DNA from 2 places in the Neorhizobium puerariae genome. Region 1 is predicted to be linked to the other one. Evidence: riboswitches for the same ligand, from Rfam matches in the RefSeq annotation. Region 1 holds a riboswitch; the other holds the start of a gene.

Region 1 (3,241 bases):
TATCTCTCTCCGTAACCCTGTTGATGACCCACGATACTCGTATTTCGCCGTGCCGGCCGGCTTGGCTATCTTGTGAGGACGCCTAGCGATGACACAGAATGACGACGCCGACCTGATCGCCTTGGGCCGGAAGCTGGATGCAGCCCGCCGCGTCTATGACGCAATGGTGCAAGCGATCCCAGATGATGTCTCACCGGACACTGAGAACGCCGCGATAGAAGCGGCTGCGGTCCCTGTCGCTGCTCTCGCAAATCAGATTGCCACGATGACCGCGACGGCCGATGAAGCTCATGCGGTCAAGGCGCGCGCTCATTCGTTCCTTGCCGGTCAGCGTGCTTGATTGGCTTTCCCACCAGCGTTCGAACTGTGCAATCAAGTGTGTAATAGGACGATGACGAAACTCCTAAGTAACTGAAATTGCTGCGTTTTTTGAGATAAAATGGAGCGGGTGAAGGGAATCGAACCCTCGTATTCAGCTTGGGAAGCTGCTGCTCTACCATTGAGCTACACCCGCAGAACGCAAACTGCCCGAAAGAGGAAACCCGCTTCGGGGCAAGGCATGCGCAAAACGATGGCCTGAGACTTCCAACAGAAGAGGCGGCCTGTCAAGCGGCCCTGGCGCGCTCAGACGCGAAAATGCTTGGAGAGCTTCAGGCCCTGCGCCTGATAGTTCGATCCCATGCCCGCGCCATAAAGTCCTTCCGGTCTTTTCAGCATATGCTCGTAGACCAGACGGCCGACGATCTGGCTGTCCTCCAGGATGAAAGGCACCTCGTGGCTCCGCACTTCGAGGACCGCGCGGCTACCCCGCCCTCCGGCCTCTTCATGGCCGAACCCCGGATCGAAAAAGCCGGCGTAATGGACGCGGAATTCGCCGACCAGCGGATCGAAGGGGGTCATCTCCGCGGCGTAGAGCGGCGGCACATGCACCGCCTCGCGCGAGACAAGGATGTAGAATTCGTCCGGATCGAGGATCAGTTCGTTGCGGCCGCGGCTGTAGAGCGGCTCCCAGAAATCGAAAATGTCGTGCTGGGCCTTCTTGTCCACATCGACGACGGCCGTGTGGTGCTTGCCGCGATAACCGATGAGGCCGTCCTTGTCGCCGGCAAGATCGATCGACAGCGCGATGCCGCCGCCGGTGACATTCGGCTGCTTGGCGGCGACGAGGGTTTCGTCGCGATGAAGCCGCAGCAGCTCCGGCTCGCCGAGCAGCGCGTTGCCGACCCGGAACCGGATCTGCGACAGGCGCGAGCCGCGCCGCACGACGATCGGGAAGGTGCGCGGAGAGATTTCGAGATAGAGCGGACCGGAATAGCCGGCCGGGATCTTGTCGAATTCCTGCGCGTAATCGGTAATGACGCGGGTGAAGATATCGAGCCGGCCGGTGGAGCTTTTCGGATTGGCCGACGCCGACATGTTGGCCGGCAGATCGAGCTTCTCCATCAGCGGAACGATATAGACGCAGCCGGTTTCGAGCACCGCGCCTTCCGAAAGATCGATCACATGCAGTTTCAGCCTGTCGAGCTTGTCGGAGACGAGGCTCGTGGGACCCGGCATGAAGCTTGCGCGGACGCGGAAGGCTTTCGCGCCCAGACGCAGGTCGAGGCTCGCCGGCTGGATCTGATCGTGATCCAGCTCGCGCTCCGAGATCAGCCGTCCATTTTCGAAAAGCGCCGCAATCGCGCGGTCCGCCAGAATGCCTGTTTCGCGAGCCATCATGTCTCTTCCGTATTTCAACGCGACAAAACCAAATCAGAGCCATTGACGCAAGCCGAGAGCAGGCGTATGGCAGCTTTATCCCGTGGTGATTTGGCCGGTCGGCTTGCAGCCACGTTAAACAAGTGGCTAAAAGGACCGGGTGCGAAACCGGTCTGCTTTTTGCGACCGGTTTTTTTGTTTTGGAATGGGGACTAGCATGACAAACAAATGGCGCCCGGCAACCCAGCTCGTTCACGGCGGCACGCTGCGCTCGCAATATGGCGAAACCTCGGAAGCGATCTTCCTGACCCAGGGCTTCGTCTACGACACGTCGGAAGCGGCCGAAGCACGCTTCAAAGGCGAGACGGACGGTTTCATCTACGCGCGCTACGGCAGCCCCACCAACGACATGTTCGAAAAGCGCATGTGCGCCCTGGAAGGCGCCGAAGACGCCCGCGCCACGGCTTCCGGCATGGCCGCCGTCACCTCGGCCATCCTCTGCCAGCTCCAGGCCGGCGACCATATCGTCGCGGCCCGCGCCCTTTTCGGCTCCTGCCGCTGGGTGGTCGAGACGCTTGCTCCCAAATACGGCATCGACTGCACGCTGGTCGACGGCCGCTACCTGGAAAACTGGGAAAATGCGATCACGCCGAAAACCAAGGTCTTCTTCCTGGAAAGCCCGACCAACCCGACGCTCGAAGTGGTCGATATCGCCGGCGTCGCCAAGCTCGCCAACCAGATCGGCGCCAAGGTGGTGGTCGACAACGTGTTTGCGACGCCCCTCTTCCAGAAGCCGCTGGAACTCGGCGCCCATATCGTCGTCTACTCGGCGACCAAGCATATCGACGGCCAGGGGCGCTGCCTCGGCGGCGTCGTGCTGTCCGACAAGGCCTGGATCGACGAGAACCTGCACGACTATTTCCGCCATACCGGCCCAGCCATGTCGCCATTCAACGCCTGGACGCTGCTGAAGGGCGTCGAAACGCTGCCGCTGCGCGTCAAGCAGCAGACGGAGAGCGCCTCGAAGATCGCCGATTTCCTGGCCGAGCAGAAACAGGTCGCGCGCGTCATCTATCCGGGCCGCAAGGACCATCCCCAGGCCGACATCGTCGCCGGGCAGATGAAGGGCGGCTCGACGCTCGTCGCCTTCGAGCTGAAGGGGGGCAAGGAAGCCGCCTTCAAGCTGCAGAATGCGCTGGAGATCGTCAGGATCTCCAACAATCTCGGAGATTCCAAGAGCCTGATCACGCATCCGGCCACCACGACGCACAAGAACCTGACGGACGAAGCACGCGCCGAGCTCGGCATATCGCCCGGCACCCTGCGCCTTTCCGCAGGCATCGAGGACACCGAGGACCTGCTTGAGGATTTCGCCAGGGCGCTTTCCGGCATCTCCGCCTGACCTGACCAGCCGATATGGTGAATCCGGTGTAACCGGATTCACCATATCGATTATCCCTAACTTCAAGAAACGCTCACACTCGCTTGTTCAAACCGCGAGAATTCTTGACGTTTCAGCGACCCTGTACAATATCGGATCGAG
Region 2 (3,241 bases), on a different contig from region 1:
GTGCCCGGCAGGTCGAATTCCTCCGCAGCCCCTTCCCGCACCCAGCGCCGCAGCCGCTTCAGCGCCAGCTTGATATTGCGCGTGCCGAGCTCGACCTTGTCGTCGAAATCCCTGAATTCCCGCTTGTCCCAAACCTTCACCGCCCGACGGTGGCGCGACTCGTCCTGTCCGATCCGCACGCCCTCCGGGTTATAGCCATAAGCGCCGAAAGGGGAGGTCCCGCCGGTGCCGATCCATTTCGAACCGCCCTGGTGGCGCCCCTTCTGCTCCGCCAGCCGCTGCCGGAGCGTCTCCATGAGCTTCTCAAAACCGCCGAGCGACTGGATGAGCTTCTTCTCGGCCTCCGTCAGATGCTTTTCGACAAGCTTGCGAAGCCATTCCTCGGGAATGTCCGCCCCTTCGAGACCGGAAGTCTCGGAGACGGCTTCCAGCCCGCGAAAATGGGAGGAGAACGCCTGATCGAACCTGTCGATAAACCTCTCGTCCTTCACCAGTGCGGCCCGGGCGAGGAAGTAGAAAGCCTCCACGTCGAAATCCACGATTCCCTGCTCCAGCCCTTCGAGAAGGACGAGGAATTCCCGCAAGGTAACCGGAACCTTCGCCTCTCTGAGCTGCAGGAAAAACGGGATGAACATCGCCGGTCGGTTTACTCCATGCCGATCTTCTCCAGATCGTAGGGCGTCGTCTGGTAGATCTCGTTGATCCAGTTGCCGAAGAGAAGATGCGCATGGCTGCGCCAGCGGTTCAAGGGCGTCAGCGTATCGTCGTTGTGCGGAAAATAATCGTGCGGCAGCTTGATGGGAATGCCGGCATTGACGTCCCGGAAATATTCATCCGCCAGCGAGGTCGAATCATACTCCACATGATTGAACATGTAGAGGCGCTTGCCGACCTTCTCATGCACGAGACAAAGGCCCATCTCATCCGATTCCATCAGGATGTCGAGACCGCGCGCCGTCTCGACATCGGCGCGGCGCACCTCGGTCCAGCGGGATACCGGCACCTGAAAATCATCCGAAAAACCATTGAGATATACGGATGAAGGGCAAAGATTGCGATGGCGGTAGACTCCGAATGCCTTTTCCTTCAGCTCGTATTTCGGCACGCCGTGGAAATGATAGATCGCCGCCATCGCCCCCCAGCAGACGTTCATGGTCGAATGAACGTTGGTCGACGTCCAGTCGAAGATCTTCCGCATTTCGTCCCAGTAGGTGACTTCTTCATAGGGCAGCGTCTCGATCGGAGCGCCGGTGATGATGAAACCGTCGAACTTCCGGTGCTTCACTTCTTCCCAGGTCTCGTAGAAGGCCAGCAGATGCTCTTCCGACGTGTTCTTGGCCTTGTGATTGCCGACGCGCACCAGCGAAAATTCCACCTGCAGCGGCGTCGTGCCGACAAGCCGCGCCATCTGGATCTCGGTCTTGATCTTGTTCGGCATGAGGTTCAGGAGCCCGATCTGCAGCGGACGAATGTCCTGCCGCACCGCCGCGGTTTCGGTCATGACCCGCACACCCTCCTGAACGAGAGTGCTGAATGCGGGCAGCGTATCGGGAATCTTGATCGGCATTTCCAAACCCACAAAAACAAAAACCGGCGGCGAAAAAATCGCGACCGGCCCGTGGGAAGTCATCTTCTCGCGGCCCTTTAGCGACTTTTTTTACGTGGCTGCAAGCCGGCCGGCCAAATCACCACGGAATTACGGATCTTCAAATACGCCTTGCTACGCCCGACGTCAATGGGAGCAAAATTTCCCTATCGCTCCCGCCGCGCCATGAATGCCATACGCTCGAAAAGGTGGACGTCCTGCTCGTTCTTCAGAAGCGCCCCGTGAAGCTTCGGCAGGGCGTTCTTCACATCGCCCCTGAGGTCGGCGGGGTCCACGTCGTCGGAAATGAGAAGCCTGATCCAGTCGAGCGCCTCGGAGGTGGACGGTTTTTTCTTCAGCCCGGGCATCTCGCGGATCTCGTAGAACTGGGCAAGCGCATTGCGCACCAGCGCCTGCTTGATGCCGGGATAATGCACCTCGACGATACGGGTGAGCGTGTCGACATCGGGAAAACGGATATAGTGGAAGAAGCAGCGGCGCAGGAAAGCGTCCGGCAGTTCCTTCTCGTTGTTGGATGTGATGATGACGATAGGCCGGACCGTGGCCTTCACGGTCTCGCCGGTCTCATAGACATGGAATTCCATACGGTCCAGCTCCTGCAGGAGGTCGTTCGGGAATTCGATGTCCGCCTTGTCGATCTCGTCGATCAGCAGCACGATCTTCCGGTCCGAGGCGAAGGCCTGCCACAGCTTGCCGCGGCGAATGTAATTGGTGACGTCATGGACGCGTTCGTCTCCGAACTGGCTGTCGCGCAGCCGGGAAACAGCGTCATATTCGTAAAGCCCCTGCTGCGCCCTGGTCGTGGACTTGATGTTCCATTCGATGAGATCGAGACTGAGGGCAGCCGCGACCTGCCGGGCGAGTTCCGTCTTGCCCGTACCGGGTTCGCCCTTGACCAGCAGCGGCCGTTCAAGCCGGATCGCGGCATTCACCGCCACCATCAGCTCCTTGTCGGCGATATAATCCGCTGTACCCTGAAACTGCATGTCTTCGTCCCGATCTCAAAACCCCGCGCAAACTAGTGACTGGATATGGACGAAGCAAGCGCAAGCGGCTTTCCCTTTCCGCTCGGTTTACGCTATGGGCAGTGTCATGACCCACGCGACTTTCACGATCCTGCTCGGCGGCGATCTCATTGTCACCGAACGCCTGCGAAAGGCCGTCAGCGCGAGCCGCTTCATCGCGGCCGACAGCGGCATCCGTCATGCGACCGCACTCGGGGTCGAGCCGGAACTCTGGGTCGGTGATTTCGATTCCACCGATGCCGAGCTTGCAAGACAATGGCCGGGCGTGAAACAGCAGACCTATCCGCCCGCCAAGACGGAAACCGACGGCGAAATCGCCACGTCGGAGGCGATAGACCGCGGCGCGACGCGGCTGGTTTTCGCTGGCGCGCTCGGCGGCGAGCGCAGCGACCACGCGCTGCAGCATCTCATCCATGCCATGAGTCTGGCCGAACGCGGCTTCGACATTCTGCTGACATCCGGCGAGGAAGAGGCGATCCCCCTGCTTTCCGGAGCCAGGACACTGGATCTGCCCGAAGGTTCGCTCTTTTCGGTCGTCGGCTTCTCCGGCCTGGAAGGGCTGGACATCATCGGCGCGCGATATCCGCTCGACAACTTCTCCCTACCTTTC

The links. A riboswitch is a leader RNA that binds a small molecule or an ion and turns the genes downstream of it on or off. The one in region 1 is predicted to bind S-adenosylmethionine.
Region 2: another riboswitch for S-adenosylmethionine. It lies ahead of metA (homoserine O-acetyltransferase MetA); the one in region 1 lies ahead of ACFFP0_RS14280 (O-succinylhomoserine sulfhydrylase).

What each region holds. Positions count from the first base shown of each region.
Region 1 covers NZ_JBHMAA010000015.1:208,574-211,814, reverse strand. The annotation lists gene ACFFP0_RS14295 (hypothetical protein) at 89-340, shown strand; tRNA gene ACFFP0_RS14290 (tRNA-Gly) at 441-514, opposite strand; gene ACFFP0_RS14285 (2'-deoxycytidine 5'-triphosphate deaminase) at 625-1,719, opposite strand; SAM riboswitch at 1,792-1,870, shown strand; gene ACFFP0_RS14280 (O-succinylhomoserine sulfhydrylase) at 1,916-3,100, shown strand.
Region 2 covers NZ_JBHMAA010000014.1:218,699-221,939, reverse strand. The annotation lists gene ACFFP0_RS12885 (vWA domain-containing protein) at 1-635, opposite strand, end outside; gene metA (homoserine O-acetyltransferase MetA) at 647-1,567, opposite strand; SAM riboswitch at 1,625-1,702, opposite strand; gene ACFFP0_RS12875 (AAA family ATPase) at 1,753-2,592, opposite strand; gene ACFFP0_RS12870 (thiamine diphosphokinase) at 2,699-3,241, shown strand, end outside.